DNA from 2 places in the Exiguobacterium sp. TDN 0502 genome. Region 2 is predicted to be linked to the other one. Evidence: a T-box and tRNA genes for the amino acid it is inferred to sense, from the RefSeq annotation. Region 2 holds a T-box; the other holds one or more tRNA genes.

Region 1 (14,931 bases), on a different contig from region 2:
CATCGCGCCGGTCATTGCGATCGGCATCGTGATTGCATTCATCTTCTCACGACAATTGACGATCCTCAGTCTATCGGAAGAAGTTGCGCTTGGACTCGGGCAGAACATCCAGCGGATCAAAGCCGTGCTTTATGTCGTCGTCATCCTGCTTGCCGGTGCTGCCGTAGCCCTCGTCGGCAACATGGCATTCATCGGACTGATGATTCCGCATATCGTCCGCGCGATCGTCGGGACGGACTATCGGTTCATCCTGCCGATGACCGCAATCTTCGGTGCGACGTTCATGTTGCTTGCCGATACGATCGGACGGACACTATACGCACCCTATGAGACTCCGGTCATCGCAATCGTCTCGATGCTCGGGCTACCATTCTTCCTCTTGATCGTTAGGAAAGGAGGGCGTGCTTTCTCATGATGGAATCTCGTTTACGCCGTCGCCAGCAACTGACGTTTTGGACGTTACTGGCACTATTGATCGCAACACTTATCGTCAGCATCGGTCTTGGACCTGCTTCTCTGTCGTACGATCGTTTACTGCCGACATTACTTGGAAACGGTTCGTTCAAAGAGGAGTTCGTCCTCTATTCGCTCCGCTTACCTCGACTGCTCATCACCGTCATGGCAGGAATGGCGCTCGCCTTATCCGGTGCAATCTTACAAGGCATCACCCGCAATGAACTCGCTGACCCGGGTATCATCGGCATCAATACGGGAGCTGGCGTCGCCGTCGCCTTGTTCTTCCTGTACTTCCCAACCGATGTCGGGTCATTCATCTATCTGTTACCGATCGCTGCCTTCTTCGGTGCACTTGTCACCGCGACAGCGATCTACCTGTTCTCGTACGATCGCTTGCAAGGACTGCAACCGATCCGCTTGATTTTGATGGGGGTCGGCTTCTCGATGGCGCTGTCTGGAATCATGGTGATCCTGATTTCATCGACGCGTCGTGAAAAGGTCGACTTCATCGCTAAGTGGCTCGCCGGTAACATCTGGGGGACGGACTGGATCTTCGTCTACTCACTGTTACCGTGGTTACTCGTCTTGATTCCGCTGACGTTCTATAAAGCGAATAAGCTCAATCTGCTTGCCTTAAATGAGCCGGTCGCGATCGGGGTCGGCGTCGCGATTGAAAAAGAACGGATCCAACTCTTGCTGACAGCCGTTGCACTCGCCGCTGCTGCCGTCTCTGTCACCGGTGGGATTTCCTTCATCGGTCTGATGGCGCCACATATCGCTCGAGCGCTCGTTGGACCACGACATCAGTTCTTCCTACCGATTGCCCTCTTACTCGGCGGCTGGTTGCTTGCGTTCGCTGATACGATCGGACGCAACATCGCGGGACCAGACGGTGTACCGGCCGGGATCGTCGTCGCCTTGATTGGAGCACCATACTTCATCTATCTGCTGTTAAAAAAATAATCAAAGATCCGCATCCATCAGCGTCTTTCACTGATGGATGCGGATCTTTTGATTTTATCGTTTCCACCACGCACGTTCGATTTCTCCCATCGTCACGTACGCCGGATCGATTTGTTTTGCCAACCGGTTCAGTCGAGTGACGCCAAGACCGACTCCACCGCTCCAGACAAGTAAAAGAACGAATAAATAACCGGGAGCATTTGGAATCGACAGCATGACGACGGCGATCAACCACGCTACGACATAACCGATGATTGTCAGGCGAGCGACCCTTTGAACAGTCTGTTGATAGATAGATGGTGTTAAATAGGACTTCATGAGTCGTAGCCGGACGATTTCCCGAACGACTCCAATTCCGCAAAGACAAAAGAATATGACCTGACTAAAGACGGATGCCAACGCCGGCACAAACCAAGCAGGTACAGCAAAAATCAGTCCAGGGATTAAAAAGACATAGGTGACGATACGCACCGGTCGTTTCATTACATTCAGACGTGCTTGTCGCTCGAATACGTGTTCCATTTCGAAGTTCCTTTCTGTCTGACGAAGCGGGCTACTTCTCTGTCACTGATATAATCGGGATCACGTGCCCCGTCGCGTCGGATGATCCATTCGCTGATGAAATAGAGCGGTGTTAAGATCGCAAAAATTGCCACAAGCATCTGCCAGAACGGTCCCTCGATCGTCTGGGTGATGACGACCGTCAAGATGGCGTACAGCAGAACATGACTGCCGATACGGAGTAGAAACTGCCGGCGAATTTGTGCATTTGAGAGATAACCTTCTAGAATTTTTCGTTTTTTTAGTTGGTAGCGAAAATCGGAACCGAGAAAAAGGGCTGGAATCGTCAAAATCAACAAGGAGATATCGGTCCACTCGATCAGGATGCCGACTGTTATGAATAAGAGCACGTTCCAGTACCAGCGTGTACCGAGCCATTCGACGTCCCGGTACGCGAGGGCGAGTTTTTGTAGACGTTCTTCTCGAGCCGTTTGCATGACATCGTCTCCTTTAGCGGGCTTTGTGGATTTCTTGTTCCGATATGTACGTTGGGTCAATCTTTCGTGAGATATACTCTAGCGTTTTTCTGCAGATCCAGTAAAACGGGATGACGATGATGATTAGACCAATTAAGAAAGACGTATCTGGTCGATCGGCTGCCCAAACGATCAGACCGGCAAGCGCTCCGTACTGTAAGATGCCGATCAGCACATGTACCTGATAGAGACGTCTTGCTGAAGCCTGTGATGTATATTCCGCAACAAGCGCGAACCGCTTCCGTTGTACGAACATGTCATAGCCAAAATACAATAATGGGACGATCATCGCGTAAACTGGCTTCTCGAGCGTGTTACTGAGCGCTAAGAATGCCGCAAGCATGACCCACATGCCGGTCTTCGTCTTCTGATGCATCTCTTCGTACAGCGCTGCCAAGGCATCCGTTTGTGTATGTACGTGTTCCATGATCATCCACCTCTCTATACTGTCATATACTTACATTTTAGTCCGTGAGTTTCACGATTGATGATATTTCCAAAAAAATAAGTCCTACCGTAATGGTAGGACGTAATTCAAAAACGTCTACGCACTGACCTGAATGATCAGATAGATGACGCTGTAGGCGACGATCGCGAGCGGTATCATCGCGACACCGATCAGCCAACCGTTTCGGTCACGGATACCGAGGTATAAGACGAGACACCCTACGATGAAGGCGATTAAGGTCGTGAACGGATTCATGGTGGTTCCCCCTCTGACTTGTTTCTGTTCTTAAAATTCCCCCTCTATTCGTCTGATAAACCCTTCAAAGCGCTTCTACACACAACGAAAAGCCAGACGGATTTCCGCCTGGCTTGTTCATCGTTCACTTATTTTTTAGTGATGACGACCGTTTTCGTAACGACGTGTCCACCAAGATCCTTCAGTTTCAAGTTGTACGTGTTTTTTCCTTTTTTGAGCGTCACTTTTTTCGTGATCGTCTTCTTGAAGGCTTTCATGACGTACGGCTCTTTGAACGTCCGGCGGTATTCCGCACTCCCGTTGAAGTCAAAGCGTAATTCGCTGTAGTTATCGCGAAGAACGATCTTCATCTCAGCTGTTTTTGTTTTGCTTGAAACGGTTTTTGGTGCAGTGACGCGAATCGTCGGTAATTCTGTGTCGATGATGACTTGACGGTTGAACGCTATACGATTTCCTTTACCATCGTACGCCTCAACCTTGAATGACTTGACGCCATCCGTCGTGTACGTCACGTCATGGCTGAACGCATAGTTCTGTTGCGCCGCATCAAAGCGCAGTTTGACAGATTTACCGTTAATCTTGAACGATTTAATGCCTGACTCATCCGAGACGTGACCTGCGATGTTGATGACTTTTGATGTCGCAAGACCAAGTGCGACCGGTGTATCGATTTGAACATTTGGTACGGCTTTATCGACACCCGTCGTGTTGACGTCTTTTTTCACACTGTTTCCGGCATAATCCTTCACGACGAAGGCAATCTTCGCGCGCTCCGGAAGATCGGTCAACGTATACGCTTTTTCCGTTGCAGCAAGCGGTTGTTTCAAGACACTCTTACCATTGACGAGGATATCGTATGACGCGACACCTGTTCCTTGGTCACCTGCTGTCCACGAGAGCATTGATTTCTTAGCATCCCACTTCACGGTTGCCGCCGGTTTTTTCGTATCGACATAGACTGGGAATAGGTTCGACTGCCATTTTGCATTCGGATAATCGATCACGGATTTGACTTTGTAGTAGTAAAGACCATCCTTGACCGGTTTCCCGTTGATCGTTCCGTCCCAAGCAGCGCTTGTGACTGGTGTGTATCCGTCCTCTGAACCGCTATCGTAGTAGTTCTTGACGACGTCCGTTTGCATATCGAGCTTCTGGAGCGTTGTTTTATTCCGGTCAAGAATCGAGTACTCGACTTTTTTCGCGTTACGAAGGAACGAGATGATCGGGAAAGCTTCATCTGCGCTACCATCGTTGTTTGGTGAGAACGAGACTTTGTTTGCGACGACGTCTCCAGCAGCGTTCGCGCCGAGGAACTCAAAATCATCCTTCACTTCAGTCGCTAGACCTGTCAATCCGTAGAACGTGTTGTCTTCATCGTACAGTGGTGCGTCTAGAATCGGAGCTTGATCCCACTTTCCTTTGAAGCCAACGTAAGGAACCGTCAGTTCTGGATTTTTACTCTTCGTATCAATCAAACGGACGAAGCCTTCGACGAAGTAGCCGTTCTCAAAGACTTGTTCGAGCGGAAGTTCGTTTGCCCAGTCCGTTGTATCCTTCAGATCGACCGATACACTGACTTTCGTTGAGCTCTTCGGATTGATCGAGACCGAACTTGCTTTCTTCGAGCCGACTGCGAATGAGATCGGATATGTGCCCGTGTTTGCATCCACTGTTCCGATCGTTCCTTTTTTGAAGATTCCGTTCGCCTCTAAGAAGTTCGACCCTTCCGCACCGAGATCCGATTGAACGGTTCCCGCTAGCTTATACGTCACTTTTTCACTGCTGTAGTTTTTCAAATCAAGCGTAAACGTGAACTTCTCGCCGACTTCCTTCAAGGACGCCTTCCCTTCACCTGACTTCGTCTCCGTGACGACGACTGGCGTCTTCATGGCAGCACGCAGGTCCATCAGTCCCGCGCCTTCACGACGTGGGGAGTAGAAGTTGCCTGTGTTTTGCTGAGCATTGTATTTTCCTTGATCAAGTTGCGGACGCGACGTATTCATCAAGATATTCTTCGCGAGCTTAACGCGTGTCGCACCGTTAACCTTGAAGTCTTTTGCGATCCGTTGCATGACGAGTGCCGTTCCACCAGCGACATGTGGTGCCGCCATCGAAGTTCCACTCATGACGCCATACTCGTTATCGTTAAGTGTCGAGTAGATTTTTCCACCAGGTGCTGTGATTTCTGGTTTGAAGTCAAGGCTTGGTGTGACACCCCAAGACGTAAAGTCAGACATTTGTCCTGCGACCGGATTATCGGCGGAGACTGCTTTTCCATCGAACGTGACAGTGATTGCCTTGCCCTCTTTTGCTTTTGCTTCAAGATCGTTCCCGTCCGCGAGACTGAGCGTCACCATCGGAATTGTCGGATTGTTGAGGGCCATGCTGACGTAATCGCCGTGATCGACTTTACCACGAATGATGACACCTGCTGCCCCTTGTTTTTCCGCTTCTGCTTGGATCATGCTGTAGTTGAAGTTACCGTTACGTACGACGAAGACGACTTTCCCTTTGACGTCTTTACCAGCGTAGTTCGCTTCTTGACCGTCACCGACATATACGACTTCCTTCGGCTCTTTATCAAAGACAGCAATCGGATTCGGTGAATCCTGTTTTTGGTAGGCCAAATAACCGGCATCCTGCCCGTCGATCGTCAGCGCCATGCCTTCAAGCGTCAATTTTGTATTTTCGAGCGATGCGACTTGGAGTGCCTGACTCGTTAATCCTGGTGCACCGACGACACCGATATCCGGGTTTGCTGTGTACGGGTTACCGGCACCATGACCGGCGAATGCCGAGTTACCGGCAGAAATCGCACATAAGATCCCGTTGTTCATCGCATTGACGATTGCGCGTTGTTCCGGATCATCTGCATTGACGAATGATGACGTCGAACCGAGACTCATATTGATGACATCCGCGCCGAGAGCGATCGCGTCATCGATTGCTTTAATATAGATATCACTGAATGTCGATGGCATCCCTGGATCATTACCAAAGACCTTCATCGCAAGCAGTTGTGTTTCCGGTGCAACTCCTTTGATGCCGCCATTCGCTTCATCCCCGTTTGCGCCGACCGTACCCGCGACGTGCATCCCGTGCATCGACGCGCCCGCACCTAAATCACGGATTTCGCTATCGTGGTCGGCGTAGTTATAGCCGTACGGTACTTTTTCCGTGAAGTACTTTCCTTTTAAGCCTTTTGTTTCTTTAGCACTTTCGACTTTTGACGCTGTTAAATCAATCTTCGTCTCTGGACTTAAAACCATGTCCTTATGCGACGGATCAATTCCCGTATCGATGACGGCGACGACAGTTCCTTCCCCTTTGAATCCGTAATCCTGCCATGTTTCCTTAGCATGGACGAGATCCTTGCTGTACAACATATCTGGTTTTGCAGCTTTCGCCACTTCTGGACGCGCGTATTCATGCGCAATATGTACATCCTTTACGCCGGCAAGTCGTTTGATGCTTTCAATATCACCGAACTTCACTTCACCACTGAATCCGTTAATGACGGTCGTGAAGCTTTCTTTATAGGTAACGGGAATCGCTTTTTTAGCGATCGCTGATTTAACCGCTTTTTGAACGCTGACGAGACGATCCTTGATCGATTCCTTTTCGGTATTGCTCAATGTGCTATACCGCTTGTTTTGCGCCTGTGCGATCTGGATTGCCGGCTTCTGATCCATCTCGATGACGACACGGACTTTATCCGACTGCTTGTAGACTTTTTCCTGCCCTGACTTCTTCAGTGAGAGTGCTTGCGGCTTTTGCCCGCTCGCTTTGTCTTGCGACGACAGTGCACCTTGGGCACTGACTAAATTGGAGGACGTCATCAGGACGGCCGCCATAAGCGCAATCTTCTTCTTCATGCTTTCGTTTCTCCTTTTCTAAAAAACCATAATAAAATGATGGTAAAACAGTTAAACGAAAATTCTGTATTTTTAGTTTAATGAATTTAATGGGAATAAACAATTTAGTTTTGTCTGTTTTTTTAATTTATTTCTTTTTCATACCATATTATATTATGAGGAATTTAACTGGAAACAAACAAAAACCCTTCGATTGCTCGAAGGGTTGGATGTATGAAGATGGTGGAGACTATCGGGATCGAACCGACGACCTTTTGGCTGCCAGCCAAACGCTCTCCCAGCTGAGCTAAGCCCCCATGAATTATCTTTAGTATACGCATCACTAACTACTTTATCAATATAAAAATAACGCTTTCACGAAAAAAGAATTCCTTCCACGATTTGGAAGGAATTCACGATTCATTTATTCAATTCACGCATGATATCCGCCTGTCGTTCAAGCTCTGCCTGTTGTTCAAGGATCAAGACCTTTTTATACGTTCGCGCAGAAATCAGGATGCTGATTTCATACAAAACGAATAACGGCACCGAGATCATCAAATGCGACGTCACGTCCGGCGGGGCAATCAATGCCGCAACGACGAACAATGCGAAGTAGGCATACTTCCGATTTTTCCGCATGAGATGTGGCGTCACAAGACCAAGACGTGTTAAGAACATCGTCACGACCGGCAGCTGGAACAATAAACCGAACGGCATCGTCAACCGGATCAAGAAACTAAAATAGTTTTCGACCCCGATGACTTGTTCGATGCCAAGTTCCTTCCCGAGATCCGTCGAGACTTCAAGCAGAAACGGTAGCAACCAGAAATACGAGAAGGCTACTCCGGACAAAAACAGAAAGAAGATGACCGGAATATACGTCAATGTTGCTTTTTGTTCCTTATCATACAGTCCCGGACGGACAAACGCCCAGAGTTGGTACATCCAAAACGGAGACGCTAAGATCAGCGCAATGATGAACGCGAGGTTTAAATATAACATTAAAGGATCTGCGACGTTGAAAGCATTCAAGCCGATACCAAGCTCTTTTAAATCCGCTTGCAGGAAACGGACGAGCGGTCGGACGAGCGGAAACGCGACAGCGAACAGGACGACGACGATGAGGAGCGACCAGACGATCCGCTTTCGCAGTTCGTCGAGGTGCGACGTCATGCTTTGTTCTTGATCAACCGCCATGATTCAATCACTTCTCTTTCGGTTCGTCCTTTTTATCATCGTCCATGATGCCGTTTGTGGCATTCTTGAACTCTTTCAATGTCTGACCGGCAGCACGACCGAACTCCGGTAACTTCTTCGGTCCGAAGATGATCAACGCGACGACTGCGATTAATCCGATGCTCGCAGGTCCGATACCTAGTGTGAGCGGGATAAGGTTTTCCATTATGATTTCACTCCTTCAGCTGATTGCGAATAATGCTTCATGAAATAAACTAACGACTGCAACTCGATCGATAAATCGATGTGATGGACCCGGACACTTGCCGGCACGTTCAATCGTGCAGGCGTAAAGTTCAGGATGCCTGTCACACCATACTCGACTAACTCATCCGCTACTGACTGTGCGAACTGGGACGGAACCGTCAAGATGGCGACATCGACCTGGTTCGCTTCGATTTGCTCTTTCATGTCCGAAACATGATAGATTGGAACGTCATGCGTCGTTGTTCCGACCTTCTCTTCGTCCGCATCAAACGCAACGACTATCCGAGTACTATTATTCTTTAAAAAGTTATAATTTGCAAACGCTGTTCCGAGATGACCGACCCCGATTAAGGCGACATTCGTCACCTCATCTTGATTCAAGGTTTTCCGGAAAAACGTCAAAAGGTGTTGGACGTTGTATCCATAGCCCTTTTTTCCCAGTGCCCCAAAGTAGGAAAAATCGCGACGAATCGTTGCTGAATCAACCTTCACCGCTTCACTTAACTCAGCAGAAGAGACGCGGAGCTTACCTGAATTGTATAAACTTTGGATGAAACGATAATATAGCGGCAACCGTTTTGCTGTCGCTTGTGGAATTTTTGTGTCTGGTCCATTCATCCTGCAGTTCCCCCTTCGGCCACATCCATCGTGGCACCCAAATCTTTGCAAAAAGCTTTCTACTCTCCTTGATTGTAAACCACTTCACATAGAGTCACAAATAATATATTCCGCAGGACCGCGTGCTTTTGTTCGTGATAGACTAAAGGGTGGAAGGATGGATGGAAATGATACTCTTACAAGTCAACCAACTCTCGAAATCATTCGGCGTCGAGCCGATTTTAGAAAATATCAAACTCGAAGTACAAGAACGCGACCGGATCGCACTCGTCGGTCGAAACGGTGCCGGTAAATCAACCTTGCTTAAAATCATTGCCGGTGAACTCAGTCACGACTCCGGTGACATCATGAAAGGCAAAGACGTCAAAATCGGTTATCTCGCGCAAGACAGTGGTCTCGAATCGAATGAGACGATCTGGAACGAGATGCTGACCGTCTTTGAACATCTGCAGGAGCAAGAACGGACACTGCGCCGGATGGAGATCGAGATGGGCATGGAGCATATCTTGAACGATCCGGTCGCTTACGATCGTCTCCTGAAGACATACGATCAAGCGCAACATGACTTCTCAGAAGCCGGTGGTTATCAGTTTGAAGCGAATATCCGCTCCGTCCTGCACGGGATGCGCTTTTATCCGGATGATTATTCGCGCCGGATCCAGACGTTATCCGGTGGTCAACGGACACGTCTCGCCTTAGCGAAGATGCTCCTGCAAGCACCTGAACTCCTCATTCTCGATGAGCCGACCAATCACCTGGATATCGATACGCTCGCCTGGCTCGAGAGTTATCTCAGCGGCTACCGCGGTGCCGTCCTGATCGTCTCGCATGACCGGTATTTCCTCGATCAGGTCGTCAATGTCGTCTACGAGCTCTCGCGTAACATCTGTCGTAAGTTCACCGGGAACTATACGAAGTATCTGGAGCAAAAGGCAGCGTTATATGACCAGGAAATGAAACAGTTCGAACAGCAGCAAGAAGAAATCGCGAAGATGCAGGACTTCATTCAACGCAACATCGCCCGGGCGACGACGACAAAACGTGCCCAAAGTGTCCGGAAGCGGCTCGAGAAGGTCGAGCGGCTCGATCGACCAGATGGCGATGAACGCAGTACGGTCCTGTCCTTCCCGATTGAAAAACAAAGCGGGAACGACGTCCTGCAAGTCAACCAGCTGGCGATCGGTTACGAAGAGGCCGTCTCAAAAGACATTACGTTCCGCCTGCAACGCGGCGAATCCCTCGCCCTCGTCGGACCAAACGGAATCGGGAAGTCAACGCTCCTAAAAGTTCTCGTCGGACGTCTTCGTCCCCTGTTCGGTGATTTCCGCTTCGGAACCGGCGTCTCGATCGGCTATTACGATCAAGAGCAGGCAGAGCTCAATGACCGGAATCGTGTCATCGATGAGATTTGGAACGAATGGCCACTGATGCGCGAACAGGAAGTCCGTTCTGTCCTCGGACAATTTCTGTTCGGCGGTGACGACGTCTTCAAAATCGTCCACGAGTTATCCGGTGGCGAACGCGGACGTCTCGCACTCGCAAAACTGAAACTCCGGAAAACGAACGTCCTCGTCCTCGATGAGCCGACGAACCACTTGGACCTGGATTCGAAGATGGTCCTTGAAAATGCCCTCGTCGACTATGAAGGAACGCTACTGTTCGTCTCCCACGACCGTTACTTCATCGACCGGATCGCGACCCGTGTCATCGAGATGAGCGAGACCGGTGTGACAGAGTATCTCGGTGACTATTCGTACTATACGGAGAAGAAGGCGGAACAAGAAGAGATTGCCCGCCTTGAAGCCGAGGAGGCGAAAGCCGCAAAAGTCACAGCATCGAAGACGATCGATAAAGAGGCACAGAAGGAAGAAAAGAAACGCCGTCAACAGATCGAACAGCTTGAGCAGGAGATTGAACGACTCGAACAACGTTCAACGGAAATCGAACAGTTACTCTGTGAACCGGAAGTCTTCAATGATATTCCGAAAGCGACGGCGCTGTCTGCCGAGCGGGATCAGATTGATGTTGATCTACTCGAATTGATGGAACGATGGGAGAACCAACACTGATGCGAACGAAAAGCTTTTTCATCAACTTGATTCAAGGACTGCTATCCGGCATCCTTTATTTCGTCCCGATGTATGCGGACTACGTGTCCGCCTTCATCCGTCCGGATGCTCTGAATGCCGTCTATCCTTTGTTCATCCTTATTTCCTGTATGATCGGACTGGTCATCCAGACGTGGAGCGGTCTTCTTGTCAGCCTGCTCTCCGGATTATGTTGTACACTTCTGACGACTCAATTGTTCGTCGAACTCAATGATCCGATGATTCTGGCCTATTACGGGAGTATTTCTCCACTGGTCGCCTTTTTAATCAGCTGTGTCGGTATTTGGGCACTGGCCATCGTTTTTTACCTCTTAGATGGTTATCAAGGAAGTAAACGACATGGACTTGAGACTTCTTCGAACGAAGTCGATCCGCAACCTTAAAAGTCGACTGGCAACCTAATGAACAAAGGGAGTTGAAATTCCGGAATCTGGTCCGGTCTCTCAACTCCCTTTTCTTTAACTGTTCATGTAAACATTGGTCGTCAAAGTGAATCTGACCATACATCAAACATTCATGCTTTTATTATTCTGTCGGTCGGGCAATCGTAAACGTCTTTCCGATCGTCGCATAATCATTCCCCGCTAAACGCGCAACAGCTTTTAATCCTGCCGCGTCGATCCGGAACGACTCGACGAGTTCATCCGCGACATGATAGCGCAGTACTTCACCAATCAAAAGATCGGCACCTTCTAGCTCAACGTGTTGCGTCAAGCGCATCTCGAAGCGGATTTTTGCTTCCGCGATGCCCGGTACGTCGATCGCATCGCTATCGACGAGCGTTAGATCCGTCCGCTTAAGCTCACTCTCACCGTAAGCGAGTGGTGCAGCTGTCTCATTGACCGCGTCAACGATCTCTTCGCTGACGATATGGATGACATAGCTTTGTTTCGTCAGGATGTTACGCGCCGTATCCTTCTGTCCTTGATCCGTCCGTTGAACGGCGATCACGAGTTGCGGTGGACTGCTTGATGCGACCGTAAAGAATGAAAAGGGTGCAGCGTTTACCGTCCCGTCTTCTCCTTGTGTCGTCACAAAAGCAATCGGACGCGGAATGATGCTTCCGATCAGTAATTTATAATTGTCTTTTGCACTAAGCGTTGATGCCTCGAACTTCATGAATGACCCACCTTTTTCCTCACCCGATGAGTGCAGCGAGTGAATAGTCTCCAGCACCGATCATCGCTACACCAAGGGCGATGACGATCAATGCCATGTTGTATTCGTACCCGTTCTGCGTCACCCAGTAACCATTCGCACCGTGTACTTTGACGATTGCGACAAGCATCGATCCGATGATGAGGAGCGCTGCGATCCAGAGAAACAGACCTCCTGCAAACAATAAGCCGCCGATCAATTCAGCAAGACCTGCCGTAATCGCGAGTGCCTTCCCTGGCTTCATGCCGATCGATTCGAACCAGCCGCCTGTTCCAGCGATGCCGTGTCCGCCGAACCAACCAAATAATTTCTGTGTCCCGTGTGCAGCAAATGTTAAGCCGATGATTAAACGAATGATTAAAAGTCCTGTATCCATCATTGTTCTCTTCTCCTTTTACCTAATGTTTTTAAGTTACTTTAAGTAACTCGATAAACAGGCTATATCTCATCACTTACTAAAAGTAAATAGATTTGTTTTAGTTCTTTTTGTTACATTAAGTAAAATGATTCGATTTTTTTAGCAGAAGCGGGTATACTACAACTATAGAAAGGATGAGTGCTGATGGAAGAAGTCGCAATCCAACCGGCTCTTTGTCCCAAAGTCGAACATGCCTTTGAAATCTTAGGTAAGAAATGGACAGGTCTGATTTTACGTCACTTGTTGACGAAGACATGCCGTTTCAATGAGATTCAAGATGCCATTCCCGAATTATCAGGTCGTATGCTCACGGAACGTATGAAGGAGCTCGAAGCGGAAGGCATCGTCATCCGGACTGTCATTCCCGATCGTCCGATTAAGATTCAATACAGTTTGACCGACAAAGGGCGCCAACTCGAACCGGTCATTCGTTCGATTGAGGAATGGGCCGAACTACAAGACTAATGTATAGAAAAGCATCTTCTTCGGAAGGTGCTTTTTTATATGCCCTTTGACATTGATAATCATTATCAATTAAAGTAGAGAGGTACAGTGAAGGGAGGAAGATGCATGCATATCGCGATTGGATTCGTCAGCATGTCCGGTAATACGGAAGACATCGTCTCGATCATTCAAACGGAACTTGAGCAACATGAGGTCAACGTGACGATCACAGAACTAGATCAATTCGTCGGGGAGGACTTATCACGTTTTGATGGTCTATTACTCGGCTCATATACATGGGGAGACGGTGATTTACCGTATGAAGCAGAAGATTTCGTTGAGGAGCTCCGGGAACAATCCTTAGATGGGATACCAGCTGCTGCTTTTGGTTCGGGGGATCTTGATTATCCGAAGTACTGCGCAGCCGTTGATTTAATTGAAGACGCATTAAAAGAAGCCGGTGCGACGATCGTCACGGATGGCTTGAAGATCGAGTTTGATCCCAACACTCCAGAAAAACAAGCCGCTTGTCGTACATTCGCACAGACATTCCATCATTTTTTACAACAGGTCCATTCATAAGTATCGTTTGAATTTACTACGTAAGGGAATCCTTAAAACAGACTTTATGAAAGTGAGATGAATGTTTTATGACGATTCAAGCACTCGTCTTTGACGTCTACGGTACATTATTCGATGTCCATTCCGTCAAAGAACAAGCAGAAGAGCTGTATCCGGGACACGGAGAGGCGATCAGCAAACGCTGGCGGGAGAAACAACTAGAGTACTCTTTCCTCCGACAATTGAACGGACAATATGTCCCGTTCAGCCAAGTGACACAAGATGCCCTCCGCTACGCATTACTCGAATTGAAACTCCATGTGACGGAGGAGCAGATCACGACTCTCATGGAAACGTATCTGACACTTGATGTCTACCCAGAAGTCAGCTCCGTTCTCGAGACGATGGCGGATAAGCGCCTGATCGTCTTCTCGAATGGTTCCCATGATATGCTCGACCCGCTGATCGAACAGTCAGGCTTAGCCGACCGGTTCGAACATCTCGTCAGTGTCGATGACATCAAACAATATAAACCGGCACCTGCTTCTTACATGCACGCCTTAAATACACTCGGTCTAAAGCGCGAGGAGATCCTTTTCATGTCCTCGAACGGTTGGGACATCACCGGGGCGAAAAGTTTCGGCTTTAAAACCGCCTGGATTAACCGAAACGGGCTTCCCGTCGAGGAATTGAACCTCGACCCGGACCGGATCTACGACGACCTGACCGGTATCACCGAATGGCAATGAACGAACAACAGCGGACTCCTGTTTAGGAATCCGCTGTTTTCATGGATTAGTAATTGGAAAGACGCGAGTAGCCCTTCTTGAATAGATCGATTTTCAACCCACCCTCTTTTTCGATGAAGAAGAGGTATTCATTTTGATCCGTATCTTTATAAAAGACCTTAAATAACGTTAACGTCCGTTTTTTATTGTTCTCAACAGCCGTCACCTCGTGCTTCGAGATCACTTCTGCTTGAACTTGTTCCGCATCCATCTTTTGAATCATCGGCTCGAATGACTGCTTTTCTTGATCCGTCACCGGTGTTCCGGAAGCAATCAGGAAATAATCATCACTCGCCTTGTTCGTTAGACCGTACTTCCGGTCGACGATGACGACGTTACGAAGCTTTCCGTCGGTCGTCTGATCAAAAGCATACAGT
Region 2 (14,931 bases):
CTTCTCCGATCAAACGTCTTCGGATCCGGCTCGAGGACATCTCCGTGTAAGAAAAGATTGTCCGTATAGAGCACACCACCCTCGGGAATGAGTCGACCATATCCGGCAAAGAATTTTTTATACTGTCCTTTGGCTGCATCGATGAAGACCGCATCGAACTGGTCCTCAAGGGTTTCGGCTAATTCTACTGCATCCCCAAAAATGATGTCAATCCGGTCTGCCACATCCGACCGGGCAATGAACCCTTTTGCCTCTTCGTACCGTTTCGCATTCCGTTCGATCGTCGTGATCCGCGCGTTTGGTAGCGCACGTGCCATCCGGATCGCACTATATCCGATTGCTGTACCGACTTCTAGAATACGTGTCGGCTGTTGCAAGCGCAAAAGCGATAATAAGACTTCAGAACCGGTCAGTTCGATGATCGGTATATGATGTTCTTCCGCATAATGCTCCATTTCTTCTAACAGAGCATCCCGTGGATGAATCATCGATTCGACATAGGTCGTGAAATCCTTCACGCCATTCACTCCTTCTTCCGCATAAACAGGTTGACTTGAAGCGAACTTCCCGCTTCAACCCAACCCGTTGCTCATTGCTCTTTACTCGCTTCGTATTCGACCCATTCCGGTTTATACTTGACGACGTTTCGTTGATGTTCTTCATATGTCTCTTCATAGAGAATCTGTCCGCGTGGATGTTTATCACTTGGCGGACGTGCGAAGAAATAGACATACTTCGTTTTATTCGGGTTTAAGACAGCTAATACGGAATCCTTGCTGACAGTTGAAATCGGACCGATTGGAATCCCTTCGTACTTATACGTGTTGTACTTCGAGTTATTTTCAAGATCCTTCAGTGTCGTTAAGGCCGTATTCTCACCTGTTCCGTACCAGACCGTTGGATCAGACTGCAGTTTCATACCGTCATCCAGACGGTTTTTAAAGACGCCGGCGATTTCTCGACGATCCTTTGGTGTTGCCGCTTCGCGCTCGACCATGGAACCGAGACTGAGTACTTCATGGAAGGTCATGCCTGATTTTCGAATTGCATCCTCGTTCTCATCATAGACCTTTTCAGTCTCATCGAGCATCGTTTCGACGATCTGATTGATGCTTTTTCCTTTGTCGAATTCATAGGTAGCCGGGAAGAGGTAACCTTCCAGTGCGTATAGGACACCCTTTTTCTTCACCTCATCCGTCAACATCGGATATTTTTCAATCAATCCATTGATGAATGTAGCATCCGTCAAATCCTTACGGACCGTCTCTTCTTTGAACTTCGTCGCTTTCGCAATCAATGCGATTTGCCGATCCATCGTGATACCTTCTGGTAATGTGATTTTCACATCAGCTGCCTTCATGACCGTACCCGTCTTCAATTCATCGATGATTTCATCCGGGGACATGGCTTGTGACAGGGTATACGTACCCGCTTGGAATGACGATTCATTTTTATAGCGGACGTAATAACGGAAAATCGTCTCGTTCGCAATCAAGTCTTTTTCCTTCAGTAAGGAAGCAATCGTACTCGTACCTGCCCCTAAAGGAATCTCAACTTTGACGGATTTCGTTGCTTCTTCATCGACCGGTTCCAGCGCATTTTTCAAAAAGACATAGATGACCGCACTGGTAACTAGAAAAATCGTCAACAATACAGAAAGGATGATCAGCGTAATCCGGCGCGATGTCCGGCGTCGCCTTTTTTCGACTTCAGCATTTTGCTTCCATTCGTTCTCCATCGGTTCCTCCTTCTTCTCTTAAAACAAGGTGACACCGTAAGAGAAACTCTCTTACGACGTCACCTGTCATGAGTCGGGTTAGTCTAACTGATCTTCGAGCGTGTTAAAGACTTCTTCGATTTCATCCCAAGTCGCTGTATCGTCTTCGTCGATCGGCACGAGGTTGAAGTCGTTGTCTCCATCACCGTATTCGTCGAGTTCGTAAACGAAGATATCGACTTCTTCTGCTTCGTCATAATCTGCTCCGATTGGCTCGAGGAAGATGTACGTCTTGCTCGAACGTGGGCTTTCGTAACGCAGACGTTCTACGAATTCGAAATCATTTCCTTCGCCGTCCGGAATTACGTAACGTGTTGGTTCATTCTGTTGCATCAGTGATCCGCTCCTTTAACGCAAGCTCGAGTTCATCCCAAGTTTGCTCATCATTTTCATCGATCAGGCTCAGTTCAAAATCATCTTCGCCTTCTCCATATTCATCAATCTCACAGATGATCAGATCATCCGCTCCTTCGTCAGGATTCCCGATCATTTCAAGAAACAGATAGGTCTTTCCTGTACGTTCACTCGAGTAACGGTACCATTCTTCGAAAAGATGCTCTCCGCCCTCTTCATCGGGGAAGAGATACTGACGTTTTTCTTCAGCCATCGGTTTCTCCTCCTTCATCGATTCGCCCGATCCAAATACGATTGCAGGATCATGACAGCTGCCATCTTATCGATGACTTGTTTTCGTTTCTTGCGGCTGACATCGGCATCGATCAGCATCCGTTCTGCTTGCATCGTCGTCAACCGTTCATCCATGAAGACGACTTCAAGCCCGGTATGCTGTTCGATTTCCTTCGCGAAGGCTTCACTCGCCTCCGCGCGGGGACCGATGGAACCGTTCATGTTTTTCGGAAGACCAATGACTAGGATTTCGACATTGTATGTCTTCATGATGACATCGAGCCGTTTGAAGGCTTCCGGGTAATCCGGTTCCGTCCACTTGACCGTCTCGACGCCTTGCGCCGTCCAGCCCATCAAGTCACTGACCGCTACTCCGATCGTCTTCGAACCGACATCTAGTCCCATTGCACGTTTCATTTTGAATTTCCACTCTCCGCCAAATAAGATTTCACGAGTTCTTCGAGCAATTCGTCGCGTTCAATCTTACGAATTAAGTTACGTGCGTCATTATGACGAGGAATGTAAGCAGGATCTCCAGATAGGAGATAGCCGACGATTTGGTTGATCGGATGATATCCTTTTTCTTCTAAAGCATGATAGACCGTCAACAACACATCACGTGTCGCTGCTTTGTTATCGTCTTCCGGGAAGTTGAATTTCATCGTTTGATCCATCTGACTCACGTTCATCACCTCTTTCATATACACTACGTTTCTATTATGCCAGTGATTGCACGTATTGTGAAGCGTACGCGAGTGCTTCTTCTAATTTCGACGCATCTTTCCCACCCGCTTGAGCCATGTCAGGGCGACCGCCACCGCCACCGCCGCAGCGTGTTGCGACTTCCTTGATCAATTTACCGGCATGGTATCCTTGGTCGATCAAATCTTTTGAGACGCTTGCGACGAGGTTGACTTTCTCACCTTGCGCACTGCCGAGTACGATGATTGCTGATCCGAGTGAGCTCTTCAACTCGTCCATCATGCCGCGAAGGGCATCCATATCGGAGACATCGACACGTTTCGCAAGAACACGGACACCGTTGATTTCTTCAACATCATCCTTAAGCGAAGCTGCTTCGATGTTCGCGAGTTTTGCTTGCAACGACTCGTTCGCCCGTTCTGTCTCACGGAGCTGTTGTTGCAGTGCTTCGATGCGGACAGGAACTTCCGTCGTCTTCGTCTTTAAGACAGCAGCTGCTTGTTCGAGTGTTTCTAAATGTTGGTTCATGACACGATACGCGCCTGCACCCGTTACCGCTTCGATTCGGCGAGTACCTGCACCGATACCGGACTCTGAAACGATTTTGAACAAGCCGATTTCGGCTGTGTTCCCGACGTGGATTCCGCCGCACAATTCAATTGAATATGTGCCGGCTGAGACGACACGGACCGTTTCACCGTATTTCTCACCGAACAACGCCATCGCGCCTTTTGCTTTTGCATCAGCAATGTTCATCTCTTCGATATCGACCGGTAGCGATGCCCAGATTGCTTGGTTGACGTCTTGTTCGATTTTCGTCAACTCTTCTTGTGTCACGGCACCGAAGTGTGAGAAGTCGAAGCGAAGACGTTCTGGCGAAACGAGTGATCCCGCCTGGTTAACGTGTGTTCCGAGCGTATCTTTCAATGCTTTGTGGAGCAAGTGTGTTGCCGTGTGGTTTTTCGTGACGGCTTTACGTTCTGCTGCTTCGACCGTTGCAACGACGTCTGCCGCTTCTGTCGCGATCCCTGTACGGACGATGACCGTATGCAAGTTTTGACCGTTTGGCGCTTTTTGAACATCTTTGACATCAAGAACGAAATCCTTGCCTTCGATAGTTCCTGTATCCGCGACTTCTCCACCACTTTCAGCGTAGAACGGTGTGATGTCGAGAATGACTTGTGCTTCTTCACCAGCAGCGACTTCTGTAACTCGTTCTCCATCATGCAACAATGCGATGATTTTCGCATCCGCCTTAAGGTCGGTATAGCCGACGAACGTACTTTTATCTTTTAGCGTCGAGAGGACTTCCGATTGCTGTTGCATCGAACCACTCTCTTCACGTGCTGCGCGCGCACGCTGACGTTGCGCATCCATCGCTAGTTTGAAGCCTTCCTCATCGACAGACATCTGATGATCTTCTGCATACTCGACTGTCAACTCAAGTGGGAAACCATACGTGTCATATAGACGGAACGCGTCTTCACCACTGATGACGTGCTCACCGTTTGCTTTAGAATTCTGAGCGACCGTGTTCAAGATTGCAAGACCGTCATGAAGTGTCTCGTGGAAACGCTCTTCTTCGTTTTTGATGACGCGTTTGATGAAGTCCGCTTTTTCCGGAACTTGTGGGTAGAAGTCGACCATGACGTTTCCGACCGTATCGACGAGTTCATACATGAACGGACGTTCGATCCCAAGCATCTTCGCATAACGAACCGCCCGGCGCAGTAAACGACGTAGGACGTATCCGCGACCTTCATTCGAAGGAAGCGCACCGTCACCGATCGCGAATGAAACCGTACGGATGTGGTCTGCGATGACTTTAAACGCCACATCAAGTTTCGAATCGTCACGGTAGATTTTACCGCTGATTTCTTCTGTTTTGTGAATGATCGGCATGAACAGATCCGTATCGAAGTTCGTCGGTACGTCCTGCATGACACATGCCATTCGTTCGAGTCCCATCCCTGTATCGATGTTTTTACGCGGAAGTTCCGTGTAATTGCCATGTCCATCGTGGTTGTATTGACTGAAGACGATATTCCAGATCTCAAGATAGCGTTCGTTTTCACCACCTGGGTAAAGTTCCGAATCGTTCGGATCATCTCCGAAAGCCGGTCCACGATCGAAGAAGATTTCCGTGTTCGGACCAGATGGACCTTCACCGATTTCCCAGAAGTTATCTTCTAGTGGAATGATTCGTTCAGCTGGTACGCCGAGTTCTAACCAGATTTGACGCGCTGCGTCATCTTCCGGGTGAATCGTGACCGAGAGACGTTCCGGATCAAGACCGTACCAGTCATCGCTCGTTAAGAGTTCCCAGCCCCATTTGATCGCATCTTCGCGGAAGTAATCACCGACAGAGAAGTTTCCGAGCATCTCGAAGAACGTATGGTGACGCGCTGTTTTCCCGACGTTTTCGATATCGTTCGTCCGGATTGATTTTTGTGCGTTGACGATACGTGGATTGTCAGGAATGACACGACCATCGAAATATTTTTTCAGTGTCGCAACACCCGAGTTGATCCACAAGAGCGATGGGTCTTCGACCGGTACGAGTGAAGCACTCGGTTCGATCGCATGCCCTTTGCTTTGGAAGAAATCAAGATACATCTGACGGATTTGTGCACCCGTTAATGGTTTTAGAGCTTTCATGAACAGTTACCCCCATTGGTTTTATTTGGACGCAAAAAAGCGATGTCTTCATCCCTGAAAAGGGACGAAAGCATCGCTTCCGTGGTACCACCCTCGTTCGTAAGCAATCCATTGCTTACCTCGAACATCTGATAACGGGGATGACCCGCAGGTGTTTACACCCGACTCCGGAAGGAGCTTCAAAGGGACTCAAGAAAGTGATTGCAGCAGATTCACTTCTCTCTGGACTCGAGTTACCCTTTTACTTATCTTCCATCAACGTGTTACGTCCATTCATCTATCGTGATTATTACCTATCGAACGACATCCGTCAAGTCTTTGTCACCCCGCCGAGTCGTTCAATCAATCGTGTCCGGCGCCGGGGTTCCTCTTCTTGCGACGCTTTATGGAACGCCCGCGGATCACCGAACAATAATAAACTCGACTTCGCCCGAGTGACCGCCGTATAAATCAGATTCCGGGAATGCTTGAACGCCCCCGTGAAATAGACCGGCATCAAAACGATTGGAAACTCGGACCCTTGTGCCTTATGGATCGTAATCGCATAAGCATGCGTGAATTGATCCCAGTCACTCCGGTTGTACTCGACTTCCGTCTGATCGAACCGGGCGATGATTTTATCGACTTTATCGACATTCTCTTTGGCGAAGAAAATGTTGACGATTTCTCCGATATCCCCGTTATAGACGTTTTCTTCCGCATTGTTGACGAGCTGGAGAATCTTATCCCCGGTCCGGTAAATCCGCGTACCTTGTTTGACTTCGCGTTTCTTCGGTTCTTCCGGGTTGTAGACGCGTTGCAAGGCGACATTTAATTCGTCGATTCCGACTTGACCACGGTAGGTCGGCGCGAGAACCTGGACATCGAATTTCGAATACCCTTTCGCGAGTGCTTTTTCCGCAAAGGCAGAAATACCGCGTAACGTCTCTTGCGGTGATGCGGTATAAAAGCGGCGGTCCGCGAGTGGGGCTAGTAAATCTGCAGACGTCGTCCGATTCTTCAAATCGTGCGCCAGTCGTAAGATCGAGGAATCTTCCGCTTGACGATGGACGACGTTCAATCGAACGACGGGAATCCCTTCCGTATCCATCAAGTCAGCGAGGACCTGTCCCGGACCAACGGACGGTAATTGATCGCGGTCACCGACGAACAGGATTTTCATTCCGTTCGGGACGGCACGGAGCAAACTCGATAACAAGTAGATATCAATCATCGATGACTCATCGATGATCAGTACCTTGCCCGTGATCGGCTGGTCCTCATTTAATTGGAAGTTTGTTCCGTCATACTTCAAGAGACGGTGAATCGTCATCGCTGGTACGTCTGTCGCTTCCGACAAGCGCTTTGCTGCGCGTCCGGTCGGTGCGACAAGGACATACGGATAAACATCTCCCGTCTTGACGCGACTTTTCTCAAGCGGCCAGTCATGAATTTCTTGCAACGCATGTAAAATTCCTTTGATGACGGTCGTCTTACCGGTACCCGGTCCACCGGTCAAGACCATCAGTGGCGCTTTGACGGCTAACTCGATCGCTTCTCTCTGTTGCGCGGCATATTCCATGCCGAACTGTTCTTCGAGGTGACCAATCGCTTCAAGGATCGTCGCGACATCGACTTCCTGTTCGGCGCCGTTTGCCATGACGCGTGCTAGTTCTTTTGCGGCCCGGACTTCTGCATAAAAGATCGTCGGCAGATACAAGCAACCTTCCTCAAGCTTGACCTTATCTTCAGCGAGTAACAGTTCGATCGCTTGTTCCAGCCGCTCTCCCGGGTCTTCACCTAATAAACGGGGGGCCCGTTGCAGCAATGAGTCAACTGTTGCAAAAGCATGTCCCTCGCCTGCTTCCTGTTCCAGTATGTGCATGATTGAAGCCGCGACACGCTCCGGATGTAAACCGACAAGTCCGAGGTGCGACGCGATATGATCAGCTGTCTTAAAACCAATCCCGTTCACTTCATACATTAAGGAATATGGATTCTCCCGAATCCGTGCCATGGCATCCCCTTCGTAAGCAGCATAAATCTTTGCAGCTAGTTTCGGCGTGACATCAAACGGTGCTAAAAACAGCATCAGCTGGTCGACACCATATAAGGTCGCGAGCCGACTCAAAATGATATCGGCTTGTTTTTGTTTTAATCCCGGAACCTGGTTGAGGACACGTTCGTCCTTCAAAATAAGATCCACTGCCTCTTCCCCGAGAGCATCGACGATATTTTTCGCTGTCTTCGGTCCAATGCCGGTGAACGAACCATTCGTCAAGAAGCGGACCGTTGCATGTTTGGTCATTGGAACCGAACGACGAATCAGTTCCGCCTTCAGTTGTTTCCCGAAGCGTGGATGATCAACGAGACGACCGAATGCTTGATACGTGCCTCCAAGCTCGATTCCGACACCGGTACCCGTCACGACGAGCTCGGTTTCTTTTAGCTCAAAATTCTTTTCTTTGACGGCAATCAATACAATGGAGTGTGCTTCTTCTTCAGAAGAAAAGAGCACACGTTTGACGCGCCCGACGACTTGATGGGGGTGCTCCATCACTCCACCTTCTTTCTCTCTTTTGCATTCGCTGCTTTCATCATAGCATTCGTTTACCGGATTTTAAATCAGGGAAAGATACCGTGAAACATTTCGTTACGAGGAGGAGTTCGAGAATGGCACGTTTACCGATTGCAGGATTATGTGAATTAGTACTGGAAGTCGAGGATATGGACCGCGCGGTCGGCTTTTGGAATGGGACACTGGGCATTCCGATCGTCGAACAATGGGCACCTGAGGACGCGGAACCAAGCAAGGAACAATCTAAGCAGGACGGCGTCTGGGCAACGTGGCTCTACATTGGTGGCAATACTCGACTCGGTCTGTGGCTGAAACGGGACTTTACAATGGAAGAACGGACCGTCAAACACTTACCAGTGTCCGAATGGGACACGTTGTACGATGAAGGTGGTGTCCATGTCCACTGTGCTTTCTACGTTGAGAAGGACGAGTTCCAGCAAGCCTTGAATCAACTGCGGGAAGCATCGATTACCGTGAAGCTCAGAGAATGGGACGAACAGGAGACATCGAATCAAAAAGAGCATTCTGCTTATTTCAAGGATACGGAAAATAACGTCATCGAACTGTACACGAAAAACATGGATGAAGCCTATGAAGATTTTTCTGGTCCTCCCCTCCGCGTCATCCGTGAAGTTGGGAATTGAATGAAACACAAAAAGACGACTCCGCAAGGAATCGTCTTTTTTGGATCAGTCTGCTTGTTTCAACAATGCATCCATCTTCGCTTTTGCATCCCGTGCGAGAGCATGTTCCGGCTGATAGGCAAGAACCGCTTCAAGTTCTGCATAACACGCTTCCTGTTGACCGAGGAAAGCAAGAGCAATCGCATAGTTGTACCGTGCATCCGTATGCGTTTCGTCAAGCATTAAGACGTGTTCGAACATTTCGACTGCTTCGTCCAACTTCTCGTTTTGCGCTAAGGCAAGTCCGTATTGGAACGCAATCTCGATGTCGACACCGTTCAATTCTGACGCGCGTTGCAAACGAGGTAAGCCGCGTACCGGATCACCGAGCTTTTGATACGTCATCCCGAGCATGAAATGGAGATCTGCATCGTCAAGCCCATATAATAAGGCTGCCCGCAATGATTCTTCTGCTTCGACCAGTTGATCAGCAGCAAAGAACAGCGCCCCTTTTGCATAATAGGCACTCGCGAACGTATTGTCGATCATCAGTGCTCGTTCGTAAAATCGGAGCGCACGATCGGCATCGTTCATCGATTGCAATAACGTGCCGAGATTGACATAAGCCGTCGGATCTTTTGGATTTTCTTCAATCGCGTCGTTAAACGCTTGCGCTGCTAACTCGTAATTCCCGGCTTCTAAATGCCGGAATCCTACTTCATTATAGTTCATCTTTATTTGCTCCTTACGCTAGATAAGCGAGGCGTTCGCCTGCTTTATACGCTGCATCGATCGTCGCACCACCGAGGCAGATATCTCCATCATAGAATACGACCGCTTGTCCTGGTGTAATCGCCCGTTGCCGTTCGTCAAACGAAACGTCGAGTCCATCTTCGAGGACACGAACCGTGACGGCTGTATCTTGTTGACGGTAACGGAATTTCGCCGTACAACGGAATGTCTCACCGACCGGACGTTCAGATGTCCAACTGACATCTGAAGCAAGCAATCCTTCCGAATACAGCAATTCGTTATGGAATCCTTGATCGACATAGAGAATGTTCTCGTTTAGGTTTTTCCCGACGACGAACCAAGGTTCTCCGTCGCCACCAATGCCGAGTCCATGGCGTTGTCCCATCGTATAGTACATCAACCCATCGTGACGTCCCATGACGTTCCCGTCAAGCGTCCGCATCTCACCTGGTTGTGCCGGTAGATATTGACCAAGAAACTGTTTGAAGTTCCGCTCCCCGATGAAGCAGATGCCCGTCGAGTCTTTTTTCTTCGCTGTCGCGAGGTTCGCTTCTTCTGCAATCCGGCGTACTTCTGATTTTTCCATGTGACCGATCGGGAACATCGCCTTCGCGATCTGTTCTTGCGACAATTGGTTCAAGAAATACGTTTGGTCCTTGTTCGCATCGACACCTCGAAGCAATTTGTGTTCTCCGTCTTCATAGACGGCACGCGCATAATGTCCTGTCGCGACGAAATCGGCACCCAGGCGCATCGCGTGATCGAGGAAGGCTTTGAACTTGATTTCCTTGTTACACATGACGTCCGGATTCGGTGTCCGCCCGAGTTTATATTCATCGAGGAAGTACGTGAAAACTTTATCCCAGTACTCTTTCTCGAAATTGACCGCATAATACGGAATGCCGATTTGATTGGCTACCGCGATGACGTCTTCATAATCTTCCGTCGCCGTACAAAAGCCGTTCTCATCCGTGTCATCCCAGTTTTTCATGAAGATTCCGATGACGTTATAGCCTTGCTCTTTTAATAAATGAGCTGTCACGGAGGAATCAACACCGCCCGACATCCCAACGACGACTGTCGTTTCGCTCGGGGCTTTCGCTCGTGTATTCATTTACTTCACCTCTTCGTTAATTCTGAAACGATTTTACGACATCTTGCAAGGCTTGTGCGAGTAGTTCGACTTGCCGGGCATCATTTCCGTGACCGAAACTGATCCGGACCGATGCTCGTGTCCGTTCATCTTCACCGTACATCGCGGATAAGACATGCGAAGGTTCGACGGATCCTGCCGTACATGCACTCCCGCTCGATACCGCCATCTGACGCATATCGAGCATGATCAAGAACGGTTCGATCTCGATCCGTGGGAAATAGAGATTGAGGACGTTAGGTAATCCCTCTTCCCCGTTGACTTCGTAAGTGACGCCACTTTCATCCAAACGCGTTAGCAAAACGCTGCGCAACTGTTTGATGTGGTCCTGTTGTTGATCACGCTCTGCGATCATCAGTTCGAGCGCTTTCGCTAAACCGACGATGCCCGGTACGTTCTCTGTACCAGCGCGACGCTTGCGTTCCTGTTCTCCTCCGAACGTGTGAGGGGCTAACTTCACACCGGTCCGCGCGTACAATAACCCGATTCCTTTTGGACCGTTGATCTTATGACCAGACGCGGATAAGAGATCGACCTGTAACGCTTCGACATCGATTGCTTGTTTGCCGAACACTTGCACCGCGTCCGTATGGAACAAAATACCGCGTTCTCGTAAAAATTGACCGAATGCTGCAATCGGCTGGATCGTTCCGACTTCATTGTTACCGAACATGATCGAAACGAGTGTCGTATCTTCCCGGACTGCTTCCTTTAAGGCATCGAGCGAGACGACGCCTGTTGCTGGTACATCGAGATACGTCACGTCATAGCCTTGTTTTTCCAGCGCTTTAAACGCATGGAGCACGGCATGATGTTCAAACCGTGTCGTAATGAGATGACGCCCTTTTTCACGCGCCGCCTCAGCTGCACCCAAAATCGCATAATTATCCGATTCCGTCCCGCCGCTCGTAAAAATCAGTTCAGTTGGTTTGGCGTTCAATTCCTGTGCGATTTGCCGGCGCGCTTTGTCAATTGCTGCCCGAGCAGACCGACCAGCCGCGTGAACACTTGATGGATTTCCATACTGTTCGAGCAAATAAGGCGTCATCGCCGCAAGGACTTCCGGACGCATCGGCGTCGTTGCCGAATGGTCAAAGTAATTCATTCATCTTCACCTCTCAAATATAGAACATGTATCCTGTATCGTCTTCTTCTGCTAAATCTTGTAATGTCGTTGAATCGAGTACGTGATCAACCGCTTGCTGGATTTTATCCCACAGTTTGCGTTTTGTGACCTCGTCACACGCGTCACCTTCGACGACGACGAGTGGTCCTTCAAGTAAACGGATGATTTCACCAGCTGTGATGCTTTGTGCTTCACGGCCTAACTTATATCCACCGTAAGCACCGCGCACACTTTTGACGAGACCACCGTTACGAAGCGGCGCAATCAACTGTTCGAGATAGTGCTCAGATAAGTCGTACATCTGTGCGATTTTTTTTAAAGATAATGGTTTGGATTCAGCTTCTTTCGCGAGTGCGATCATGATCGTCAGACCATATCGCCCTTTCGTCGAGATTTTCATCATGCGAAGGATCATCCTTTCTAGTATAGTAGTAGCTAAAAGTGGAAGGAGCGTATGTGTATGGCACATTTATTTGAATCCCAGTCCCCTGCCGGACCGCTTGCGAATCGGATGCGTCCGCAGAATCTGGATGAGATCGTCGGACAACGCCATCTGATTGGAGAGACGACGCTCCTGCGGCGTGCCATCCTAGCCGACCGTCTTGGAACCGTCATTTTTTACGGTCCACCCGGTACTGGTAAGACGACGCTTGCGCGTGTCATCTCCAGCTATACGAAATCAGCATTCGAACAACTGAATGCGGTCACGGCAAAACTGGAACAATTACGGGAAATTTTAAAAGCAGCCGAAGCCCGTCTCCAGTTCGAAGATCAAAAAACGATCCTCTTTCTTGACGAGATTCATCGCTTCAATAAGATGCAACAGGACGCCTTACTGCCGGCGCTTGAAGCAGGGACGATTACATTGATTGGCGCGACGACGGAAAATCCGAGTTTTGAAGTCAACGCCGCACTCTTATCACGGGCAACGGTCTTTCGTTTTGAACCCCCGACGGCAGATGACTTACGGATTGTCCTCGACCGGACCCTGAAAGACGTAGAACGTGGTCTTGGCAAGTATCCGATTGCAATCACGGACGAAGCGATCGATCATTACGTCAAGTTGTCAGATGGCGATTACCGGGCATTGTTGAATGCACTGGAACTCGCTGTCTTGACGACGCCGGAAATCGACGGTCAGATCACGATCGATCTCGCTGTCGCCGAGGAATCGATTCAGCAAAAAGCATTGAAGTATGATAAGGACGGTGATCGTCATTACGATGTCATCTCTGCCTTCATTAAGTCGATTCGTGGCTCAGACCCGAACGCTGCGCTCTACTGGCTCGCCGTCATGATCGAAGCGGGCGAAAGTCCTCGCTTTATCGTGCGCCGTCTCTATGTCCATGCGGCAGAAGACATCGGTCTATCGGATCCGCAAGCGTTACTGATGGTCGATGCCTGTGCCCGTGCTTGTGAATACGTCGGTTTCCCGGAAGCACGCATCCCGCTCGCTGAAACGGTCTTATACCTCGCGACGGCACCGAAATCGAATGCTGTCATCTCAGCGATTGATCAAGCATTGACGCTCGTTCGTCGCTCGGACGGGGGACCGGTTCCGCCTCACTTGCGCGATGCCCATCACCCAGGGGCGGCAGCACTTGGCAATGGCGTTACCTATCAGTATCCACATGATTTCGAGCATGCTTACGTGCCACAGAATTACTGGCCCGAAAACCTCGCCCGGACGAAACCGGTCTTTTACCGCCCGAGTCCGCGCGGCTTCGAAAAACAACTGCAGGCCCGACTTGATTTTTGGAATAAACAAACAGCTGCGCATCAGAAAAAGCGACCATAAGGTCGCTTTTTTTAACGAACGCGCTCGATCGTCACGCCGGCTTCACGGACGATTTCATTGATGACGTAGCTTGCTGCAATCAATCCACCGACTGAAGGCACGAATGCATTCGAGCTCGGTGGCATTTTTGCCTTTCGAATCGCAGCATCATCGTTTCCGACGACTTGGCGGACTTCTTCAATGATTTTGACAGGTGGTTCATCTGAAAAGACGACAGGAACACCTTTATGGATGCCTGCCTTCCGGAGTTTCGTCCGAATGACCTTTGCTAATGGATCATAACTCGTATCTTTGATGTCAACGATCTTGATGCGTGTCGGATCCATCTTGTTTGCCATCCCCATGCTCGAGATGATCGGGATGTTACGTTTCTTACATTCTTGAATCAAGTGAATCTTGAATGAGACCGTGTCCGAAGCATCGATGACATAATCAGGCTTCTGTTCAAAGAATGACTCGAATGTTTCTTCATTGTAGAACATCTTCAAACGAACGATTTCAAGGTCCGGATTGATTAACGCAAGACGTTCTGCCATGGCATCGACCTTCGGCTGACCGACTGTCGGGAGCAAAGCATGGATTTGTCGGTTGACGTTCGTGATGTCAATGTCATCCTTATCAACAAGAATCAAACGACCGACACCACTACGGGCAAGTGCTTCTGCTGAGAACGATCCGACACCACCGATTCCCAAAATAGCGACAGACTTGGATGCCAATGCGTCAAGTCCCGTTTTACCGATTGCTAGTTCATTACGCGAAAATTGATGTAACATCTCATAACCTCACAATACTCATACTGTTTTACTCGGAATTATATCATAAAAAAAAACGTCATGCGACGTATCAAACGATAAAATAATAAGACGATGGGACCCGAAGTGCCGTGTCGATACCTTATTTTTGAACCTGCTGTGCAGGTGGGTGTCTTATCCGATTCCTATTCGTACGTCCTCCTGCTGTGTTACGAGGCATGTACTACTAGTTGGAACGTCAAACTCCCTATCAAAAAAGAGTGGCTCAAAGATAAAAGGCGGCTCTCGTACAATTCAGGAACCCCATCTGATGCATTTAATATAGCATTCTCCCCTCTGAATTGCAACTACTTCCGACTCCAGAACAGGATGCTTTTTTCAGGTCCAACGTTTCGTAAAATG

The links. A T-box is a leader RNA that pairs with one kind of tRNA and senses whether it is charged. The one in region 2 lies ahead of alaS (alanine--tRNA ligase), so its partner is inferred to be a tRNA-Ala.
Region 1: it has a tRNA-Ala gene. The T-box ahead of alaS (alanine--tRNA ligase) is inferred to sense a tRNA for this amino acid. The anticodon was not compared.

The regions. Positions count from the first base shown of each region.
Region 1 covers NZ_JBOZGJ010000009.1:109,773-124,703, forward strand. Annotated here, with positions in the region: gene ACRPK8_RS10975 (FecCD family ABC transporter permease) at 1-415, shown strand, start outside; gene ACRPK8_RS10980 (FecCD family ABC transporter permease) at 415-1,419, shown strand; gene ACRPK8_RS10985 (hypothetical protein) at 1,474-1,941, opposite strand; gene ACRPK8_RS10990 (hypothetical protein) at 1,908-2,417, opposite strand; gene ACRPK8_RS10995 (hypothetical protein) at 2,431-2,883, opposite strand; gene ACRPK8_RS11000 (hypothetical protein) at 3,001-3,159, opposite strand; gene ACRPK8_RS11005 (S8 family serine peptidase) at 3,288-7,034, opposite strand; tRNA gene ACRPK8_RS11010 (tRNA-Ala) at 7,255-7,330, opposite strand; gene tatC (twin-arginine translocase subunit TatC) at 7,434-8,213, opposite strand; gene ACRPK8_RS11020 (twin-arginine translocase TatA/TatE family subunit) at 8,221-8,418, opposite strand; gene ACRPK8_RS11025 (redox-sensing transcriptional repressor Rex) at 8,418-9,077, opposite strand; gene ACRPK8_RS11030 (ATP-binding cassette domain-containing protein) at 9,245-11,146, shown strand; gene ACRPK8_RS11035 (hypothetical protein) at 11,146-11,568, shown strand; gene ACRPK8_RS11040 (flavin reductase family protein) at 11,711-12,304, opposite strand; gene ACRPK8_RS11045 (DoxX family protein) at 12,324-12,722, opposite strand; gene ACRPK8_RS11050 (winged helix-turn-helix transcriptional regulator) at 12,906-13,226, shown strand; gene ACRPK8_RS11055 (flavodoxin) at 13,332-13,787, shown strand; gene ACRPK8_RS11060 (haloacid dehalogenase type II) at 13,856-14,515, shown strand; gene ACRPK8_RS11065 (hypothetical protein) at 14,562-14,931, opposite strand, start outside.
Region 2 covers NZ_JBOZGJ010000001.1:33,095-48,025, forward strand. Annotated here, with positions in the region: gene ACRPK8_RS00185 (O-methyltransferase) at 1-488, opposite strand, end outside; gene mltG (endolytic transglycosylase MltG) at 590-1,738, opposite strand; gene ACRPK8_RS00195 (DUF1292 domain-containing protein) at 1,817-2,110, opposite strand; gene ACRPK8_RS00200 (DUF1292 domain-containing protein) at 2,097-2,384, opposite strand; gene ruvX (Holliday junction resolvase RuvX) at 2,399-2,821, opposite strand; gene ACRPK8_RS00210 (IreB family regulatory phosphoprotein) at 2,818-3,087, opposite strand; gene alaS (alanine--tRNA ligase) at 3,122-5,764, opposite strand; T-box leader at 5,822-6,032, opposite strand; gene recD2 (SF1B family DNA helicase RecD2) at 6,075-8,300, opposite strand; gene ACRPK8_RS00225 (VOC family protein) at 8,417-8,965, shown strand; gene ACRPK8_RS00230 (tetratricopeptide repeat protein) at 9,011-9,676, opposite strand; gene mnmA (tRNA 2-thiouridine(34) synthase MnmA) at 9,690-10,811, opposite strand; gene ACRPK8_RS00240 (cysteine desulfurase family protein) at 10,828-11,955, opposite strand; gene cymR (cysteine metabolism transcriptional regulator CymR) at 11,969-12,376, opposite strand; gene ACRPK8_RS00250 (replication-associated recombination protein A) at 12,437-13,774, shown strand; gene ACRPK8_RS00255 (tRNA threonylcarbamoyladenosine dehydratase) at 13,786-14,550, opposite strand; RNA gene ssrS (6S RNA) at 14,644-14,833, opposite strand; gene ACRPK8_RS00265 (DASH family cryptochrome) at 14,908-14,931, opposite strand, start outside.